One region of the Streptomyces sp. NPDC048018 genome, then DNA from elsewhere that is predicted to be linked to it. Evidence: riboswitches for the same ligand, from Rfam matches in the RefSeq annotation. Region 1 holds a riboswitch; each other region holds the start of a gene.
The links. A riboswitch is a leader RNA that binds a small molecule or an ion and turns the genes downstream of it on or off. The one in region 1 is predicted to bind cobalamin.

Region 1 (6,941 bases):
GCCGTCCTTCTCGGCCTGCTCGATCATGTGGAGCGCGGGGCGGTCCTTGACCGAGCCGGTGGGGTTGCGGTCCTCCAGCTTGGCCCAGATGCGGACGTCGTCCGACGGGGAGAGCCGGGGCAGTCGGACCAGCGGCGTGTTGCCGACCGCCGCGAGCGGGGAGTCGTAACGCATGGGGACCGGTCCGCTCAGACCATGCCGCCGGCGACGGCCGGCAGGATGGTGACGTTGTCGCCGTCGGCGAGCTTGGTCTCGATGCCGTCGAGGAAGCGCACGTCCTCGTCGTTCAGGTAGACGTTGACGAAGCGGCGCAGCTTGCCGCCGTCGACGATGCGGGCCTCGATCCCGGTGTGGCGGGACTCCAGGTCGGCGAAGAGCTCGGCGAGCGTCGCGCCCTTGCCCTCGACGGCCTTGGCGCCGTCGGTGTAGGTGCGGAGGATGGTCGGGATGCGGACCTCGATGGCCATGACGTGGGCTCCTGTCGGAAGGGACGGAATGGGCGCGCGGCTCTGGCCCCCGCGCGAGGGGGGTCGTGCTGGGTGTGTGCGCTCGGGCCGGTGCTTCAGAGCGCAGCGCGCGGCGGACACATCGCGCTGGCGAGGCGGCACAGGTCGACGTGCAGGCGCGCCGTGAGCAGGGGTGTGCCCGGCGTCTCTTCGCTCACGTCGTGGGAAACCATGCGGTCATCGTATCGATTCCCGGTCCGGGTTCCGGAATGTGATCTCACATGACGGACAGATCGCGTTCGCCTGCCGGACGGACCTCCGGAGCGGCGAGGTAGACGACGAGCGGGCTCCCCGTCCGGGGATGCGGGATGACCTCGGCTTCGACCCCGTAGACCTCGTGCAGCAGGGCCGGGGTCAGCACCTCGGCCGGTGTGCCCTCGGCGAGGACCCGGCCGTCCTTGAGGACGTAGAGGCGGTCGCAGTAGGCGCCGGCGAGGGTGAGGTCGTGCAGCGCGAGGAGGTTGCCGGTGCCCAAGTGGCGCACGAGGGAGAGGATGTCCAGCTGGTAGCGGATGTCCAGGTGGTTGGTGGGCTCGTCGAGGACGAGCAGCGCCGGTTCCTGGACGAGGGCGCGGGCGACCAGGGCGCGCTGTCGTTCGCCGCCGGACAGACCGGGGTACGGGCGCTCGGCGAGGTCCGCGATGCCGACCCGGGCCAGGGCCGCGTCCACCCGGGCGAGGTCCGCCGCGCTGTCGCCCTCCCAGAAGCGCTTGTGCGGGGAGCGGCCGAGGGCGACCAGCTCGCGGACGGTCAGCTCGAACTCGGCGGAGCTCTCCTGCGGCACGGTCGCCACCCGGCGGGCCCGTTCCCGGGTCCCCATCGTGTGCAGGTCGGCGCCGTCGAGGAGGGCGCGGCCGCCGGTGGGCGTGAGGGTGCCGTAGACGCAGCGCAGCAGGGTGGTCTTGCCGCTGCCGTTGGGGCCGACGAGGCCGACGGTCTCCCCGGGGCGGACGACGAGGTCGGCGGCGTGCAGGCGGTCCTCGTAGGACATGCCCCGTACGCGCAGTTCGGTCATGCCGGCACTCCTTCGGCGCGGCGGCGCATCAGCCAGAGGAAGAACGGGCCGCCGGTGAGCGCGGTGAGGACGCCGACGGGGATGTCCTGGGGCGCGGCGACGGTGCGGGCGGCGAGGTCGGCGAGGACGAGGGCGAGCGCCCCGCCGAGGGCGGCGACCGGCAGGAGCCGGCGGTGGGGCGCGCCGACGGCCAGCCTGGCGGCGTGCGGGACCATCAGGCCGACGAAGCCGACCGCGCCGCTGGCCGCGACCATGACGGCGGTGACCAGGGAGGCGAGGACGAAGACGACGGCGCGGAAGCGGGCGGTGTCCAGGCCGAGGACGGTGGCGCCCTCCTCGCCGACGAGCAGCAGGTCGAGCGGCCGCGCGAGGGTGAGCAGGAGGCCGATGCCGAGGGCGAGGACGGCGGCGGGCAGCACGAGGCCGTCCCAGCGGGCGCTGCCGAGGCCGCCGAGGGACCAGAAGAGCGCCTCCTGGAACTGTTCGGGCCGGCCCGCGACGACCAGGAGCAGGGTGGTGAGCGCGGACAGGATGTAGGAGACGGCCACGCCCGCGAGCACGAGCCGGGCGCCGGTGAGGGTGCCGCCGCGCCGGGCGAGGGCGTAGACGAGGACGAGCGAGAGCAGGGCGCCGGCGAAGGCGCCGGCGGGCAGGGCGACGCTCGTGGTGACGCCGCCGGCGACGCCGAGGACGAGGACGCCCACGGCTCCCGCGGAGGCCCCGGAGGAGATCCCGAGCAGGAAGGGGTCGGCGAGCCGGTTGCGGACGAGGGCCTGGAGGACGGCGCCGACGACGGCGAGTCCGGCGCCGACGATCGCGCCGAGCAGCACCCGGGGCAGGCGGACGTCGAGCACGATCGTGCGGTACGGGGAGGGCCCGGCCCGGCCGGTCAGGGCGTCGAGCACCTGACCGGGCGGGACGCGGACGGAGCCGAGCGCGAGCGAGGCGACGACGGCCGCGGCGAGCGCCACGAGCAGCCCGGCGACGACGGCCGGGTACCGCTGCGCGGGGCTCATCGCGCGGGGTGCAGCTGGGCGGCGAGCTTGTCGACGGCGGCGGGGGCCCGGACGCCGAGGACGGTGTCGGACAGCGGCATGACGGCGAAGCGGCGGTTCCTGATCGCGGGGACCTCGCGCAGGGCGGGGTCGTCGAGGAGGCGCTTCTTCTTCTGCTCGACGGAGGTGGTCCCGTAGTCGTAGATGACGACGACCTCGGGCCGGCGGGCGACGACCTGTTCCCAGGTGGCGTCGCCGAAGGTCTTGTCGAGGTCGGCGAAGACGTTGCGGCCGCCGGCGCGGGTGATGATCTCGTTGCCGATGCCCTTGCCGCCGGCGGTGAAGGCGGTCTTGTCGCCGCTGTCGTAGACGAAGACGGAGACGGGGGCGACTCCCCCGAGGCGCTTCTCGGCGGCGGCGACGGTGTTCCTCGCCGTGCGGACCCATGCCTCGGCCCGGCCGGCGGCGCCGAAGGTGCGCCCGACCTCGTGGACCTCGCGGTAGAGGTCGGCGAAGGAGCTCCTGCCGTCGGGGCACGACTCGGTGTTGAGGCGGGTGGCGATCCCGGAGCGCTCCAGGTCGGAGCGGGCGCGGCCGGCCGTGGCGTCGAAGGCGGAGGCGTATCCGCCGTAGACGAAGTCGGGGTTCGCGGCGAGCAGCGCCTCCTTGGAGGGGTACTCCTTCGCGAGGACGGGGACGCTGTCGTAGGCCTTCTCGTAGGCGGGGAGGACCGCGTCGTCGAGGTAGGCGGTGCCGGTGAGGGACTTCTCCAGGCCGAGGGCGAGCATGACCTCGGTGACGTGCTGGTTCATGGTCACCGCGCGCTGCGGCGGGGCCTGGTAGGTGGTCGTCACACCGCAGTTGGTGACGGTGTACGGGAAGCCGGCCGCGGGCCGGGCCGCGGGCTTGCCGGCGGGGGCCGAGCAGGCGGCGAGGAGGGATATCAGCGCGGCGGCGGGCAGCAGCGGCGTACGGCGCCAGGACATGACGGAACGGGCCTCCTGACGGGGATCTCCGCGTCCCCGGTCGGTGGTGGGAAGGCGGCAGGTCAGTTCCTGGCTTCCACCCCGGGAGGGTGGTCACAGTGGCGGGACCGTGCCGGATTCGCACCGGCTTCCTGGTTCCTGCCGCCCGTTGGTCGCGCTCAGTCTCGCATGATCATCGGGAGGGTCGGTCGTACGCCTCGACGACCTCGACCTCTTCCTCCGTCACGACGCCGTCGACGATCGTGTAGGAGCGGAACTGGAAGGGGCCCGCGCCGTCGGTGTCGGCGGTGGAGACGAGGACGTAGTGGGCGTTCGGCTCGTTGGCGTAGGAGATGTCCGTGCGCGACGGGTAGGCCTCGGTCGCGGTGTGCGAGTGGTAGACGATCACGGGCTCCTCGTCCCGGTCGTCCATCTCGCGGTAGAGCTTCAGCAGGTCCCCGGAGTCGAACTCGTAGAAGGTGGGCGAGCGCGCGGCGTTCAGCATGGGGATGAAGCGTTCGGGGCGGCCTGAGCCGGCCGGGCCCGCGACCACGCCGCAGGCCTCGTCGGGGTGGTCCGCACGGGAGTGTTCCACGATCTGGTCGAACAGGGCTCGGGTGATGGTCAGCATGCCGACAGGATAAGCAGACGGGCCGCCCCGTACCGAGGAGTGGTACGAGACGGCCCGGATGTCGAGACGGTGCAGGTCAGGAGCGCTTGACGAAGGCGGCGCCCTCGGGGTTGCGGGCCTTCAGCACCAGGTAGGAGACGGCCAGGAGCAGGCCCCAGACCGGCGCGCCGTACAGGGCGACCCGGTTGTCCGCGTCCATGCCCATGGTCACGATGACCATGCCGATGAAGGCGAGCGAGAAGACGCTGAACCAGATACCGCCCGGCGCCTTGAACGAGGACTGGGGCAGCTCGCCGCGGTCGGCCTTGAGCCGGTAGCGGATCTGGCAGATCAGGATGACGATCCAGGCCCACATGCCGGAGATGGTGGCGAAGGAGACGACGTAGTTGAACGCCTCGCCGGGCCACTGGTAGTTGATCCAGACGCCGACCATCATGAGGGCGGCCGAGACGGTGGTGCCGACCAGCGGGGTGCCGGACCCCGTCAGCCTCGCGAAGACCTTCGGGCCCTGGCCGTTGAGCGCGAGGTCGCGCAGCATGCGGCCGGTGGAGTACATGCCCGAGTTGCAGGAGGACAGGGCCGCCGTCAGGACGACGAAGTTGACGATGGCGGCGCCGATGCCGAGGCCCATCTTCTCGAAGGCCGCGACGAACGGGCTGACGCCGGGCTTGAAGGCGGTCCACGGGACGACCGAGAGGATCATGATCAGCGCGCCGACGTAGAACACGGCGATGCGCCACGGCACGGTGTTGATGGCCTTGGGCAGGACGGTCTTCGGGTCCTTGGACTCGCCCGCGGTGACGCCGACCAGCTCGACGGCGAGGAAGGCGAACATGACCATCTGGAGGGTCATGAGGGTCGAGAAGATGCCGTCCTTGCCGGCGAAGAAGCCGCCGAGGCTCCACAGGTGGGTGACCGAGGCGGTGTCGCCGGCGTCGGAGAAGCCCAGGGTGAGGATGCCGGCGCAGATGAGGATCATGCCGACGATCGCGGTGACCTTGACCATCGAGAACCAGAACTCCAGCTCACCGAAGAGCTTCACGGAGATCAGGTTGGCGCCGTAGAGGATCACGGTGAAGACGAGGGCGGACAGCCACTGCGGGATGTCCCACCAGTACGTCATGTACGTGGCCGCGGCGGTGACTTCGGTGATGCCGGTGACGACCCAGAAGAGCCAGTATGTCCAGCCGGTCACGAAGCCCGCGAAGGGGCCGATGAACTCACGCGCGTACTCCGAGAAGGAGCCCGACACGGGGCGGTACATGAGGAGCTCGCCGAGCGCCCGCATGATGAAGAAGATGACGAGGCCCGCGATGGCGTACGCGAGGATCAGGCTCGGTCCCGCGATCGAGATGCCCTTGCCCGCGCCGAGGAAGAGGCCGGTGCCGATGGCGCCGCCGATCGCGATCATCTGGATCTGCCGTGCGCCGAGTGCCCGGTGGTAGCCCTCGCCCGCCGCGGTGTCCGCGGCCCCGTCGCCGTCGTGCTGCTGGTCGACCTGCGCAGAGGTCATGGTGGTGCGCCTTTCTCCATGCTGATCCGCGCACCGGCCGGCTCGGCCGTCTGTGCTGCGGACCAGGTCCTGATCCCCCCGGATGTGGAATGGAGTGCTACCGGCGGTCAGCCGGCCGAAGCGCCCCCGGGAACAGGGGTGGCGTCCCCGGGTGGTCGTGAAGATTTATCACGCGCTTAACCGTGATCGAGGACCCGCGACGTGACCGGCGCCACACCAAAAGAGGGGGGAAAGGGACTCAACGGAGCAAAGCGGGGCTCTTTGATAACGCATTCGTTATCCGGATTTGAGCGTCCGCTGAGCGAACACCCGCCGTGACGGACGTCCGGCCGGGCGGTTACGGCATCAGCGTCTCGACGAGCGACTCCTGGAGCCCGCCGAGCCACAGGTACGCCATCACCATCGGCTTGCGCGGGTCGGAGTCCGGCAGCCGGTACAGCTGCTCGCTCTCGTCGTCCTCGGTGACCTCCAGGCGGGTGCCGATGGTCAGCCGCAGGTCGTTCAGCGCGCAGAGCCACGCCCGGGACTCGTCCGGGGTGAGCTCGAGGATCCCCCCGCCCTCGCCGGCCGCCGCGGAGGCGAGCCCGTCGAGGCTGCGGACCACCGTGAGCGCGTCCTGGCGCTTGCGCGCCCGCAGGTCGTTCTCGGTGAAGCGGCGGAAGTCGGCCGCCGCCTGGCGCAGCTCGTCGGTGTCGTCCCCGTACGCGTCGGGGAAGAGCCTGCGCAGCGCGGGGTCGGCGGGCGGCTCGCTGGGACCCTCGGCGAAGAGCGCGGCCAGCGGGTCCTCGCCCTCGACGGGCTCGTCGCCCGGGCCGATCAGCTCCATGAGCTGGACGGCGAGGGAACGCAGGATGGAGATCTCGACCTCGTCGAGGGCGACCGCCGCGCCGCCGCCCGGGAGGGCCTCGAACTGCCCCGCCATCAGCCGCGGTCCTGCGAGAGGGTCGCCCACAGCCCGTAGCCGTGCATCGCCTGCACGTCCCGTTCCATCTCCTCGCGGGTGCCGCTGGAGACCACCGCGCGGCCCTTGTGGTGCACGTCGAGCATCAGCTTGTGCGCCTTGTCCTTGGAGTAGCCGAAGTACGCCTGGAAGACGTAGGTGACATAGCTCATCAGATTGACCGGGTCGTTGTGCACGAGGGTCACCCATGGCACGTCGGGTTCGACGACGGCGGAGACCTCCTCGGCCGATTCGGTCCGTTCGATCTCGATAGGCGCAACGCTCACTTACCCCATGCTGCCACCCCGGCCCACAGGTCGCACAAACGGGTCACCCGTGGCACGCCGCACGTTCCCCCAGTATTCGTCAGAGTGAC
Region 2 (6,941 bases), on a different contig from region 1:
CGAGCGGCAGGCCGACCCGTACCGGGAGCAGCCGCTGTCCGCCCGGATCGTCCGCACCGTCAACGCCTACGACGACTTCGCCGCCGGCAGCGCGGGCGGCGGTCTCGGCGCCCTGGAGCGGCTGCGGCTCGGCACCGCGCGCGACCACCACCCCGACGTGGTCGAATCCCTGGCGAGGGTCCTGGCACGCGGAGGTGTCCCGACGGGCGTCGCCCCCGTCCCACCGGGGTAACCCATGGGTAATGAGCGCGCGTCCGACCGGGCATGGTTGGATGCGAACAAGAGGGTGAAGCGACCGGCAGGCGGGAATCGTGAGGATCTTCGGGAAGGTACGGCATCGGCCCTCCGCCTCGTGGCGGCAGGCCACCGACCGCGCGTTCACGCTGATCGGCGACGGCCGGTACGAGGACGCGGGGGCGCTGCTGACGCGCGCGGCGGACCTGGAGCCCTGGCTCTCCGAGTCCTGGTTCAACCTGGCCCTGCTGCACAAGTTCCGGCACGACTGGGAGCAGGCCCGGGCCGCCGGGCTGCGCGCCGTCGCGCTGCTCGACAAGGAGACCGGCGCCCCCGACTGGTGGAACGTGGGCATCGCCGCCACCGCCCTGCAGGACTGGCCGCTGGCCCGCCGCGCCTGGCAGGCCTACGGGCTCAAGGTCCCGGGGGCCTCGGCGGGCACCGGCGAGCCGGCCGGCATGGACCTGGGCAGCGCGGCCGTGCGGCTCTCCCCGGAGGGCGAGGCCGAGGTCGTGTGGGGCCGCCGGCTGGACCCGGCCCGGATCGAGGTGCTGTCCATCCCGCTGCCCTCCTCCGGCCGCCGCTGGGGCGAGGTCGTCCTCCACGACGGTGTGCCGAACGGCGAGCGCACCACGAGCGCCGGCCCCTCGTACCCCGTCTTCGACGAGATCGAGCTGTGGGCCCCGTCACCGGTGCCCACCTGGGTGGTCCTCCTGGAGGCCGCCACCGAGGCCGACCGGGACGCACTGGAGCAGCTCGCTGCCGATGCCGGCTTCGCCGCCGAGGACTGGTCGTCCTCCGTACGGCTGCTCTGCCGGGCCTGCTCGGAGTCGACCATGCCCAGCGCCGAGGGCGAGGGCGAGCACCTGGACCCGCACGACCACAGCGAGCCCGGCCACCCCGGCCCGCTCGGGCACCGCTCGCCCGGCGAGCTGTGGGTCCCGGAGCGCGAGTGCGGCATCGCCGCCCCCGCGGGCCTGGTCCGCGGCCTCCTCGACGGCTGGGTCGCGGACAGTCCGGACAGCCGGGAGTGGCGGGATCTCGAAGAGGTCTGCTGAGCAGGGATGTCCGGGCCCGTAGGCTGTCCCCTGACGGAATCGGGTTTCAGGGAAGGCGCGGCCGGAGATGGCGCAGCAGCAGACGGACGAGCAGATCGACGACTTCATCGTGGACACGGAGGACTGCGAGGAGCGTGAGCTCGCCCACCGTGAGCGGGGCACCTCGCGGCCCATCACGGTCGTCGGCAACCCCGTCCTCCACCGCGAGTGCAAGGACGTCACGGAGTTCGGCGACGAGCTGTCCCAGCTGATCGACGACATGTTCGCGAGCCAGCGCACCGCCGAGGGCGTCGGCCTCGCCGCGAACCAGATCGGCGTGGACCTGAAGGTCTTCGTGTACGACTGCATGGACGACGAGGGCGTCCGCCACGTCGGCCACGTCGTCAACCCGGTCCTGGAGGACCTGCCGGCCGAGCTCCGCGTCCTCGACGAGGCGAACGAGGGCTGCCTGTCGGTCCCGACCGCGTACGCCGAGCTGGCCCGCCCCGACTACGCCGTGGTGCGCGGCCAGGACCTGGCGGGCAACCCGATCCGGGTCCGCGGCACCGGCTACTTCGCCCGCTGCCTCCAGCACGAGACGGACCACCTCTACGGCCGCCTCTACATCGACCGCCTGTCGAAGCGCGACCGCAAGGACGCCCTGCGCCAGATGGAGGAGGGCACGCCGCGCTACCCCGTCGTCGCGAACGACTGACGCTCGTGGACATGCCGAAGGGCCCCGCTCCCCCCGTGGAGCGGGGCCCTTCGGCGTACCGGTGCGGACCGGCGGGCTAGAAGTCCTCGTCCAGGTCCACCGAGCCCTCGACCGCCACCTGGTAGGCGGACGGGCGGCGCTCGAAGAAGTTGGTCAGCTCCTGGACGCCCTGGAGCTCCATGAAGCCGAACGGGTTCTCCGAGCCGTACACCGGGGCGAAGCCCAGGCGGGTCAGGCGCTGGTCGGCGACGCACTGGAGGTACGCCCGCATCGACTCGGTGTTCATGCCCGGCAGGCCGTCGCCGCACAGGTCGCGGCCGAACTGGAGCTCGGCCTCGACGGCCTCCTTCAGCATGTCGGTGACCTGCTGCCGGAGCTCGTCGTCGAAGAGGTCGGGCTCCTCCTTGCGGACGGTGTCCACGACCTCGAAGGCGAAGTTCATGTGCATCGTCTCGTCGCGGAACACCCAGTTGGTGCCGGTGGCCAGGCCGTGCAGCAGACCGCGCGACCGGAACCAGTACACGTAGGCGAAGGCGCCGTAGAAGAACAGCCCCTCGATGCAGGCGGCGAAGCAGATCAGGTTCAGCAGGAAGCGGCGGCGGTCGGCCCGGCTCTCCAGGCGGTCGATCTTCTCGACCGAGTCCATCCACTTGAAGCAGAACTGCGCCTTCTCGCGGATCGACGGGATGTTCTCGACGGCCGCGAAGGCCGCCGCACGGTCGTCCGGGTCGGGCAGATAGGTGTCGAGCAGCGTCAGATAGAACTGGACGTGCACGGCCTCCTCGAAGAGCTGGCGCGACAGGTACAGGCGCGCCTCCGGGGAGTTGATGTGCTTGTACAGCGTCAGGACCAGGTTGTTGGCCACGATCGAGTCGCCGGTCGCGAAGAAGGCGACCAGGCGCCCGATCATGTGCTGCTCACCGGGGGTGAGCTTGGCGAGGTCGGCGACGTCCGAGTGGAGGTCGACCTCCTCGACGGTCCAGGTGTTCTTGATCGCGTCCCGGTAGCGCTCGTAGAAGTCCGGGTAGCGCATCGGGCGGAGGGTCAGTTCGAAGCCCGGGTCCAGCAGGTTCTTTTCGGCGGACGTCGTCATTACTGGCAGGCCTCGCAGGACTCGGGGTTCTCAAGGGAGCAGGCGACGGCGTCGGCGTCGGGCGCCGCCTGCTGGACGGGGACGGTGCTGGCCTGGGCGGCGCGGGCGATCCGGGTCGCCGGGCGCGAGCGCAGGTAGTACGTGGTCTTCAGGCCCTGCTTCCAGGCGTACGCGTACATCGACGACAGCTTGCCGATGGTCGGCGTCTCCATGAACAGGTTCAGGGACTGCGACTGGTCCAGGAACGGCGTACGGGCCGCCGCCATGTCGATCAGACCGCGCTGCGGGATCTCCCAGGCCGTGCGGTACAGCTCGCGGACCTCGGCCGGGACCCAGCCGAAGCCGGCCACCGAGCCGTTGGCGTCGCGCAGCGCCTCGCGGGTCTGCGCGTCCCACACGCCGAGCCGCTTGAGCTCGTCGACCAGGTACGAGTTGACCTGGAGGAACTCGCCGGACAGCGTCTCGCGCTTGAACAGGTTGGAGACCTGCGGCTCGATGCACTCGTACACGCCGGCGATCGAGGCGATCGTGGCGGTCGGGGCGATGGCCAGCAGCAGGCTGTTGCGCATGCCGACGGCGGCGATCCGCTCGCGCAGCGCGGCCCAGCGCTCGGGCCAGTTCAACGTCACGTCGTAGTGGTCGGGGTGCAGCACGCCGCGGGCGGTGCGGGTCTGCTCCCAGGCCGGCAGGGGGCCGCTGCGCTCGGCCAGGTCGGCGGAGGCCTCGTACGCGGCGAGCATGATGCGCTCGGCGATCCGGGTGGAGAGCGCCCGCGCCTCGGGGGAGTCGAAGGGCAGCTTCAGCTGGAAGAACACGTCCTGGAGGCCCATCGCGCCCAGGCCCACCGGGCGCCAGCGGGCGTTGGAGCGCCCGGCCTGCTCGGTCGGGTAGAAGTTGATGTCGACGACCCGGTCGAGGAAGGTGACGGCCGTGCGGACGGTCTCGTCGAGCCGCTCCCAGTCCAGGTCCGAACCGGCCACGAAAGCGCCCAGGTTGACCGAGCCGAGGTTGCAGACGGCCGTCTCGCCGTCGTTCGTGACCTCGATGATCTCGGTGCAGAGGTTCGAGGAGTGGACGACCGTGCCGGGCTCGGCGGTCTGGTTCGCGGTGCGGTTGGAGGCGTCCTTGAAGGTCATCCAGCCGTTGCCGGTCTGCGCGAGGGTCCGCATCATCCGGCCGTACAGGTCACGGGCCGGCATGGTCTTCCGGGCCAGGCCCCTGGCCTCGGCGGCACGGTAGGCCGCGTCGAACTCCTCGCCGTACAGGTCGACCAGTTCGGGAACGTCCGCCGGGGAGAACAGCGACCACTCGGCGTCCGCGTTGACCCGGCGCATGAACTCGTCCGGGATCCAGTGCGCCAGGTTCAGGTTGTGGGTGCGGCGGGCGTCCTCGCCGGTGTTGTCGCGGAGCTCCAGGAACTCCTCGATGTCCGCGTGCCACGTCTCCAGGTAGACGGCGGCGGCGCCCTTGCGGCGGCCGCCCTGGTTCACGGCGGCGACCGAGGCGTCGAGGGTCTTCAGGAAGGGGACGATGCCGTTGGAGTGTCCGTTGGTGCCACGGATCAGCGAACCGCGGGCGCGGATCCGGGAGTAGGACAGACCGATGCCGCCGGCGTGCTTCGACAGGCGCGCGACCTGGTGGTAGCGGTCGTAGATGGAGTCCAGCTCGTCCTGCGGCGAGTCGAGCAGGTAGCAGGACGACATCTGCGGGTGGCGGGTGCCGGAGTTGAACAGGGTGGGGGAGGACGGCAGGTAGTCGAGCCGGCTCATCAGCCCGTACAGCGCCGCCACTTCGTCCAGGGCGCGGACGGAGTCGTCCTCGGCGAGGCCGGCGGCGACGCGGAGCATGAAGTGCTGCGGCGTCTCGATCACCTTGCGGGTGATCGGGTGGCGCAGCAGGTAGCGCGAGTAGAGGGTGCGCAGACCGAAGTAGCCGAAGCGGTCGTCGGCGGCGAGGTCGATCGTCCCGTCGAGCCGGTCGGCGTGCAGGGCGACGAACTCGGCGGTGCGGTCGGCGATCAGCCCCTCGCGGTGACCCACGGCGACGGAGGCGGAGAAGCAGACCGCGCCCTGGCCGGCGGCCTCCTCGGCGATGGTGAGCGTCAGCAGCCGGGCGGCGAGCCGGGAGTAGGCCGGGTCCTCGGCGATCAGGCCCGCGGCGGCCTCGGTGGCCAGCTCGCGCAGCTCCGCCTCGTCCGAGCCGGCGTGCCGGCCGCGCAGGGCGGCGGCGGCGACCTTGCCGGGGTCGGTGTCCGGGAGATCGGCGGTGAGATCGGTCAGGGTCCGCAGGAGTACGGTCCCGGGGCCGTCGCTCTCGATCGCTGCGGCCGGATCGGCGGGCGCGATGGTCACGTGGGGGCTCTCCCTCGCTCGGCTCGGGGCCAGGGCGGGAGGCGGGAACGGGCGGCCGCACGCACGGCGGCGCCGCGTCCACCGGCCCACTCCGCGAGGCCCGGACGTCTGTGGCACCCGGAACGGACGGACCGGGCGCACTGTCGGCAGGTCTTCGGACTCGCTCGTACGACGAAATGCACGAAGCACACCGTTGCGGGACAGTTCCGGATTTCCACCGGATTCCCCTGCGGCGACAGCGAGCACGAGCATACATGTGGGGGGCGCCTCTGATGGCACCCCCCACATGTTGTGTGTCGTGTGTTTCCCTACAACTCCAGGGCGTAGCAGAGAAGTACGAATTCGGGCCGCTCGGGGATGGGGGCCCAGTCCCGTTCCGGGGCGCGGAGGAAGCCCAGGCGTTCGTAGATGCGGTGCGCGGTGCGCATCCCGGTCTGGGTCGACAGGACGATCCGCGCACAGCCCGGGACGGCCCGGGCGCGATCGACGCAGGCCCGGACGAGCGCCTCGCCGACGCCGCGGCCGCGGGCGGCGGGAGCCACGGCCAGCATCCGGATCTCGGTCTCTCCGGGCTTGGCGCGGTCGCCCATCACCCCGGGGGCCGGGACGAAGGTGACGCCGCCGAGGAGGGCGCCCTCCTCGCCCACGGCCACCAGGACGTCGGCCACCTCGGCCCGTCCGGCCACGTTCCGCAGATGGCCCAGGTACCAGTCGTCCTCGCCGCGCAGGAGGTGCCCGTCGTCCAGGTAGGCCCGGCCGGTGATCTCGCCGAGGGTCTCGTACTCCTCCGGCCGTACATCTCTGATCGTGAAGTCCATGCTCCAGTCTCCCGCGGGCCGTCCGCTCCGCGGGCGCCGGTGCCCCGGACTTCGCGCGTCCGCAACACACGGCCGCCGGGACCCCCTGGCAGGGGTCCCGGCGGCCGTCGGAGCCGTGCCGGGCTCAGTGACCGGCGCCGACCTTCGGCAGGTCGGTGGAGACGCCCGGGTCGCCGGCGTCCGCGGTGTAGTCCTCGGGCGAGGTCTCGTCGACGCCGTCCGGCGTGCCCACGGCCCGCAGGACGAGGGTGAGGACGACGGTGACGAGGACGTTGAGCACGAAGGCGGTGAGGCCGATGTAGCCGATCTCGCCGATGCCCGGGATCTCGGCCGCGGAGCCGCCGAAGTGCTTCTGGGTGGGGCTGGCGACCCCGTACGCGGCGGCCGTGCCGTAGACCATGCCGACGGCCCAGCCGGCGAGCAGCGCCCAGCGGTGCATCCAGCGGGTGAACAGACCGCCGACCAGGGCGGGGAAGGTCTGCAGGATCCAGATGCCGCCGAGCAGCTGGAAGTTGATGGCGACCGTCTTGTCCATGGTGAGGACGAAGACCAGGGCGCCGACCTTCACCAGCAGCGAGACCAGCTTGGAGACCTTGGTCTCCTGCGCGGGGGTCGCGTCGGGCTTGAGGAAGTCCTTGTAGATGTTGCGCGTGAACAGGTTGGCCGCGGCGATCGACATGATCGCGGCGGGCA
Region 3 (6,941 bases), on a different contig from region 1:
GGCCGGACCGTCCCCGCCGACGTCACCGTCTGGACCACCGGCTTCGCCGTGCACCCGATCGCCCGGGGCACCACCCTGGAGCTCGCCGAAGGCGGCCGGATCGTGGTCGACGGGACGATGCGCTCGGTCTCCCACCCGGACGTGTACGCCGTGGGTGACGCGGCGCTGGCGGTCGGCCCGCAGGGCAAGCCGCTGCGCATGTCCTGCGCCTCCGGCGTCCCCATGGCCTGGCAGGCGGCCGACGCCATCGCCGCCCGGCTGACCGGCACCAAGGTCCCCCGGGTCTCCATCCGCTACTTCCAGCAGTGCATCTCCCTCGGCCGCAAGGAGGGGCTGATCCAGTTCGTGACGGCCGACGACCGTTCGGTCGACCGTGCCCTGACGGGCCGTCCGGCGGCGCTCTACAAGGAACTGATCTGCAAGGGCGCGGCCTGGAGCGTGGCCAACCCGACCGGGGGCATGCCGTCCCGGCGCCGCCGGGTCGTCCACCGGAACACCCCGACCCCCGCCCACGCCCACGCCCCCGCCGAGGCAACCGCCTGACCGCCCGCACCGTCCTCAGAACCGAAGCCCCGTCCGGCAGACCGGGCTTCGGGACGGAGGGCGACGCACGGCGCCCGGTCCTGGTGGCGGCTCGGGCGCTTTCGGACGGCTAAATCACCTTCCCCCCAAAGGCGTTACTATGCGCGCGTGCGACCAGCTTCACACCATCTTTACTGGGGGATCCGAAGATGAACGTTTCGCGTACGCCCACCGTTTCGCTCGTCATCCCGGTCTACAACTCGATGCCGTACCTGGAACTGACCCTCCAGTCGATCGAGCAGCAGACCATCGGCCTGGACGCCATCGAGGTCGTCGCCGTCGACGACGGCTCCACCGACGGCAGCGGCAAGGTGCTCGACGCCTGGGCCGAGCGGCACCCGGGGGTCATGAAGGTCGTCCACCAGGAGGCGTCCGGCGGGCCGAGCCGGCCGCGGAACGTGGGACTCGACCTGGCCACGGGCACGTACGTGTTCTTCGTCGACGGGGACGACTGCCTCGGGCCGGAGGCACTCGAACGGCTGGTCGCGACGGCCGAGAAGAACGGCTCGGACACCGTGCTCGCCAAGCTGGTCGGCGTGGGACGCCGGGTGCCCAAGCAGGTCTTCGCGAAGAACGTCGCCAAGGCGGACCTGTCGAAGGGCGACGTCTACTACACCCTGATGCCCTTCAAGCTGTTCCGGCGCGCGCTCATCGAGAAGCACGGCCTGCGCTTCCCGGAGCACATGCGGGTCAGCGAGGACCAGCACTTCGTGGCCCGCGCCTACCTGCACAGCAAGGTCATCTCGATCGTCGGCGACTACGACTGCTACTACGTCGTGAAGCGGGGCGACAACGGCAACATCACCGCCGACTGGCTCGACTTCCCCGTCGCCCTGGAACAGGCCGACGAGATGGTCTCGCTCGTCACCGGACTCACCGAACCCGGCCCGCTGCGCGACCACCTCATCGGGCGGCACGTCACCGTCGAGCTGATCCGCCGCTTCGACCAGCTCCTCGCCGACTGTGACGCCGAGGAGTTCGCGCGCATGGTGGAGGTGGCCCGCCCCTTCGCGCGGAAGTGGATCCGCCCGGAGGTCCTCGCCGGGAAGTCCGTCCACGAGAAGCTCGTCGCGCACTGCGTGCGCGAGGGCCTGGTGGACGAACTCGCCGCCGTCGTGCGGTGGAACCGCGACGGACGGCCCGGCAAGGCCTTGGTCCGCGACGGACGCCTGTACGCGGCACCGCCGTTCCCGGACGCGGACTCCCCGCTGCACGCCGAGCTCTGCGACATCACGGCCTCCGCACTCGCCGTCAGTCCGCGCCGCCGGGTCGAGCACCTGTCCTGGCGCGGCAGCGTCCTCGAACTCTCCGGCTACGCCTACCTCGACCAGGTCGACACGGACGACCTCGTGACCGAGCTCGTCCTCCGGCACGCCGGCACCGGACGCGAGATCGCCCTCCCCGCCGAGCAGCTCCCCTCCCCGCACCTGACCGTCAGCCGGGGCAAGGAGACCTACGACTACGGCAAGGCCTGCTTCCGCGCCTCCGTCGACCTGGCCACCGCCGACGGCGGCGCCGTACTCCCCAAGGGGGACTGGCACCTCTCGCTGCGCTGCACCGCGCACGGCCTGACCGCCCGCGGCAGCCTCGGCGGCGCCCTCGGCGGCAAGGTCAGCAAGCGCGCCGACGAGCACGCCGTCTCGCTGCCCGGCGCCGGCAAGAAGCTGCACACCGTACGGATCGGGCCGCGCGACGACCGACTGGTGCTCCAGGTCAAGCCGGCCCCGTCGGTGGTGTCCGCGTACGCCCTCAGCTACGGATGGAAGGCGGCCCGCGCGGTCAAGGCCCGGATCAACTGGCGCTAGCGCCCGCGCTTCCCCGGCCTCCGGCGGGGTCCGGTCCGGCCGGCGGGGCGCGGACCCGGAGACGGCGATCGGCCCCGTCCGCCTCCTCGGGCGGACGGGGCCGATCGCGTCGGTGCGTCCCGGAGTTCAGGCGGCCGGTGCGGCCGCGCCGACGGCTTGCGCCGTCTCGGTCCTCGGTGCGAGGAGCCGTTCCGCGAGCAGCCCGAAGGCGAGTCCGAAGACCGCCCACAGGGCCGCCTGGATGCCCAGGGTCGCGAGCCGGAAGTCCCACAGCACGGCGGCCGGGAAGGTGCCCGCCACCGCGTCCTCGTTCCCGGGCAGGAACGCGCAGGCGATCCCGACCGCGGCGACGAAGCCGAGGCCCGCGACGACGGTCGCGTTCCAGTTGCCGAGGCGCGGCGCGAGCCGGCGGCCCGCGACGACCGCGGCGATGCCGAGCAGCACGCTCAGCAGGATCATCAGGAAGAAGAGCGTGGTGCGCTTCCCGATGGTGTCCGGATTGCCGACGGCCGGAGGGGTCGCCGGGTACTTCAGGAACGGCACCAGATAGACCGTGGTGAAGGCCGCCGCCGCGACGAGCGCCGCGGTGGCCTTCGCGGTGAACCGGCCGACCCGGCCCAGGACGAAGCAGAACGCCAGGGAGGCGATGCCGCCGAGGGCGACGCCGTAGACGAGGACGCCGGTGGCGAGACCCGCGGTGGACTGCAGGTCGCGGCTGACGATCTCCTCCTCGGAGTCGGCCTGGGTGGCCGCCCCGTTCGCGCCGTGGTCGTGCGCCGGCGCGGCGTGCTCCGCCTTGGCGGCGGCCTCCTCGACGGCGATCGAGGCGTTGACGGACGGCTCACCGGCGACGTAGGCGACGGCGAAGGCGAACAGTCCGGCGATCAGACCCGCGAGCAGGCCGCGGAGCAGGAGTCTCCCGACGAGTGAGCCCGTGGGAGCGGTGGGGACGTGCGCGGGGGACGACATGCGTGCGGTGGCCCCTCAGTGGCAGGGGAAACCGAGCAGGTGGCGCCCGTCGTGGACCCACTCGTGCACGTCGCTGCCGGCGAACAGGGACGTCGCACCCTGCTCCGCACCGACGAAGTAGAGCGCGACGAGCATCAGGACACCGACGAACAGCGCCCAGGGCAGCACGGCGCGGACCGGCAGCGTGAGCGGGACCGTGACGGCGGGGGTGGACGGAACGGCGGGCGACGCAATGGCCTCGGCCATGGTGGAACCTCCTCGGGAACTCGCGTCCCATACGGTGGTGCGCGACGACGGTCGTCGGGTCTGACTCACCGCCCACCGGCTGGGGGCGGCTCACAGTGGCGCGACCGTGCCGGACTCTCACCGGGCTTCCGTCTCGCCGTCGTCGTTCATATGGAAATGTCGACTGACGGTACCGCGCCGATCACAACACGCCAAGAGCGCCTGAACCGCTGAGGGATGAATCACCCATGACCACGCCCCCGCCCGGGACCGTGCACCTCTCCCTGATCGCGCCCGCCATGAACCGGTCCCTGCGCGAGGCGAGGTTCGACGACGACGAGCCGCTGGAGCCGCTGCGGAACCGGAGCGTCAGCCCGCTCCGCACCGGGCCCCGGGTGCGGCTGCTCCGTTCGCCGTCCGCGCGCTGCGCGGAGACGGCCGGGCTCCTCGGGCACCCGGAGGTGCCGGCCGAACCGGCGCTCGCGGGCTGCTCGATGGGCCGGTGGCGGGGCCGCGGCCTCGACGAACTCGGCGCCTCCGAGCCGGAGTCGGTGGCCGCGTGGCTGTCCGACCCGGCCGCCGCCCCGCACGGCGGCGAGTCCCTGCGGGAGCTGCGCGCCCGGGTCGCGGGCTGGATGGACGCCCTGGAGCCGGGCACCGTCGTCGCCGTCGCCGAGCCGGACGTCATCCGCGCGGGCGTCGCCCACGCGCTGGGGGCTGCGGAAGCGGTCTTCTGGCGCCTCGACGTGCGCCCGCTGGAACGGGTCGAGCTGTCGGGGCGCTCGGGGCGCTGGAACGTGCGCCTGGGAGCGCCGGCCGGCTGACGCCGCCTGCCACCCGGGTCAGGCGGCAGGCGGCAGGCGGCGAGTGTCAGGCGGCGAGTGTCAGGCGCCAGGCAGCAGGCGGCGGGCGTCAGGCGGGACGCGTCGGGCCGGGGTCACGCCTCCAGCACGGCGCGCAGGGTCTTCGCGAACTCCTCCGGGGCGCCCTGCTGGCCGAACTCGCCGCCCAGGAAGCCGCCGTGGTTGCTCGGGAAGACGGCGAGCGGGGTGCCGAGGCCCTCGGCGACGGCAGCCGCCGCGCGCGCCGCGAACTCTCCCTCGGACTCCTCGCCGGCGGCGACCACGATCCGGGTCGGCGCGGCCCGCAGCGCCGGGAAGTCCGGGGCGAAGGAGGTGCAGCCGCGCATGTTCTGCCCGAGCAGCGGATCGTCCCGCTTGCCGTCGTCCTCGGCCGGCAGGCCCAGGGTGTCCGGGGCGGCGAACGGACGCGCCGCCCAGTCCGCCGGGAACGGGCCCTTGTGGGAGACGACCGCGAGGAACCGGACCATGCCCGCGCCCCAGCCGTCGCGCAGGTAGGTCGCGTGGACGTCCGCGCAGACCGCGAGCGCCCGCTCCCGGTCGGGGACGACCTGGGCGGTCGGCGGCTCGTGCGCGACGAGGGTGTGCACCAGGTCCCCGCGCGCGGCGACCAGCGCGAGGGAGTTGACGGCGCCGCCGCTGCTCGCGAAGACGTCCACGGGACCGGCGCCGAGGTCCTCGATCAGCCGGGCCAGGTCGTCCGCGTGCTCCTCGGGCAGCGTCTCGGCGGCGCCGTCCGTGCGGACGCTCCGGCCGACCCCGCGCGGGTCGTAGGTGACGACGGTCCGGTCGGTGAAGTGGGAGGCGAGGGTGGTGAAGCCGGTCGCGTCCATCGGGGAGCCGATGAGCAGCAGGGGGCGCGGGTCGCTCCCGGTGCCGGGGCGCACGTCGTAGCGAAGGGTCGCGCCGACGGTCTCCAGGGTGCGGGTGTCGGTCTCGGCCATGGTTCTCTCCTCCGTGGTGGATCGGTCAGGGGGTAGACCCTGGCCGCCGCCGGAACTCATCGGCGGCACGTGAAGTCCGCCGCCGGACCACCCAGGCCGGGTGCACCTGTCCGGTGGCGAGACGAAACGTCTTGCCGGGCGAGGACCGGAGGCGTACGGTGAACAGGTGACGAGACGATACGTCTCGTCGCGGATCTCGCTCCATGGATCCCGTCCCCGTCGCCGCGCCCCGGGAGGTCGCCCTTGTTCCGTGTCCATCTCCTCGACGTCACCAAGCGCTACGACGACCGGTACGTTCGGGACCGGCTCGTCCTCGACCGGGTCTCGCTGACCGTCCGGGCCGGCGAACGCGTCGGCGTCGTCGGGGACAACGGCTCCGGCAAGTCCACCCTCCTGCGGCTCCTCGCCGGCATCGAGCGCCCCGACCACGGCACCGTCACCGTCGAGTCCCCCGGCGGCGTCGGGCACCTCGCCCAGACCCTGGACCTGCCCGGCACCGCCACCGTCGGAGACGCGATCGACCGGGCGCTCGCCGGCGTCCGGACACTGGAACGGCGCATCCGCGAGGCCGAGGCCGCGCTCGACGCGACCGGCGACCTCGACGGGTACGCCGAACTGCTCGCGGCCTACGAGGCCCGCGGCGGCGAGGGCGCCGACCGGCGCGTGGAGACCGTGCTCCGGCGGCTCGGCGAGCGCACGCCGCTCGACCGGGACCGGCCGCTCGGCACCCTGTCCGGCGGCCGGCGGTCCCGGCTCTCGCTCGCCGCGACCCTCGCCGCCGAGCCCGAGCTGCTGTTGCTCGACGAGCCCACCAACGACCTCGACGACGAGGCCGTCGCCTGGCTGGAGCAGCGGCTGCGCACCCACCGGGGCACGGTCGTCGCCGTCACGCACGACCGGACCTTCCTGGACCGGATCACCACCGCCGTGCTGGAGGTGGACCACGAGACCCGGACCGTACGGCGGCACGGCGACGGCTACGCCGGCTACCTGGCCGCTCGGGCGGCCGAACGCGCCCGCCGGGAGCGGGAGTACGAGGAGTGGCGGGCGGAGCGGGCCCGGTACGCGGGGCTCGCCGACAGCACCATCGACCGCTTCTCCCTCATCCCGCGCAAGGCTCCCGCCGCGTTCAGCGGCGCCGGCGCCTTCCGGGCGCGGTCACGGGCGCACGGCGCGATGAGCAGGATCCGGGCCGCCCGCACCCGGCTCCGGGAGCTCGCCGAGCACCCGGCGCCCCGGCCGCCGGACCCGCTGCGGTTCGCCGCGCGGATCGAGGGCGAGCCGACCCCGGTCGAGCTCGCGGACGTGCGCGTCGACGGGCGTCTCCGGCTGGACGCCCTGCGCCTGGAGCCCGGCGAGCGCCTCCTGGTCACCGGCCCGAACGGGGCCGGGAAGACGACCCTGTTGCGGGTCCTGGCGGGCGAACTCGCCCCGGACGGCGGCACGGTGAAGGTGCCCGCACGGGCCGGTCTGCTCCGCCAGGACACCGCGCCGCCCACCGACCCCCGTACCGTGGCGGCGGCCTTCGGGGAGGGCCGCGAGGAGGAGCTGCTCGC

Region 2: another riboswitch for cobalamin. It lies ahead of ACGF1Z_RS23590 (ribonucleoside-diphosphate reductase subunit alpha); the one in region 1 lies ahead of ACGF1Z_RS11200 (ABC transporter substrate-binding protein).
Region 3: another riboswitch for cobalamin. It lies ahead of ACGF1Z_RS21425 (CbtB-domain containing protein); the one in region 1 lies ahead of ACGF1Z_RS11200 (ABC transporter substrate-binding protein).

What each region holds. Positions count from the first base shown of each region.
Region 1 is NZ_JBIDBK010000002.1:1,194,332-1,201,272, forward strand. Features, by position in the region: gene ACGF1Z_RS11175 (PLP-dependent cysteine synthase family protein) at 1-174, opposite strand, end outside; gene ACGF1Z_RS11180 (MoaD/ThiS family protein) at 189-467, opposite strand; gene ACGF1Z_RS11185 (putative leader peptide) at 563-679, opposite strand; gene ACGF1Z_RS11190 (ABC transporter ATP-binding protein) at 724-1,521, opposite strand; gene ACGF1Z_RS11195 (FecCD family ABC transporter permease) at 1,518-2,537, opposite strand; gene ACGF1Z_RS11200 (ABC transporter substrate-binding protein) at 2,534-3,502, opposite strand; cobalamin riboswitch at 3,545-3,685, opposite strand; gene ACGF1Z_RS11205 (Mov34/MPN/PAD-1 family protein) at 3,675-4,112, opposite strand; gene ACGF1Z_RS11210 (amino acid permease) at 4,189-5,625, opposite strand; gene ACGF1Z_RS11215 (DUF2017 domain-containing protein) at 5,963-6,547, opposite strand; gene clpS (ATP-dependent Clp protease adapter ClpS) at 6,547-6,852, opposite strand.
Region 2 is NZ_JBIDBK010000006.1:56,812-63,752, forward strand. Features, by position in the region: gene ACGF1Z_RS23570 (HD domain-containing protein) at 1-232, shown strand, start outside; gene ACGF1Z_RS23575 (tetratricopeptide repeat protein) at 312-1,292, shown strand; gene def (peptide deformylase) at 1,360-1,986, shown strand; gene ACGF1Z_RS23585 (ribonucleotide-diphosphate reductase subunit beta) at 2,063-3,079, opposite strand; gene ACGF1Z_RS23590 (ribonucleoside-diphosphate reductase subunit alpha) at 3,079-5,430, opposite strand; cobalamin riboswitch at 5,558-5,695, opposite strand; gene ACGF1Z_RS23595 (GNAT family N-acetyltransferase) at 5,739-6,248, opposite strand; gene mctP (monocarboxylate uptake permease MctP) at 6,373-6,941, opposite strand, start outside.
Region 3 is NZ_JBIDBK010000005.1:326,762-333,702, forward strand. Features, by position in the region: gene ACGF1Z_RS21410 (NAD(P)/FAD-dependent oxidoreductase) at 1-543, shown strand, start outside; gene ACGF1Z_RS21415 (glycosyltransferase family 2 protein) at 732-2,387, shown strand; gene ACGF1Z_RS21420 (CbtA family protein) at 2,514-3,356, opposite strand; gene ACGF1Z_RS21425 (CbtB-domain containing protein) at 3,372-3,602, opposite strand; cobalamin riboswitch at 3,638-3,778, opposite strand; gene ACGF1Z_RS21430 (histidine phosphatase family protein) at 3,830-4,405, shown strand; gene ACGF1Z_RS21435 (alpha/beta fold hydrolase) at 4,519-5,385, opposite strand; gene abc-f (ribosomal protection-like ABC-F family protein) at 5,629-6,941, shown strand, end outside.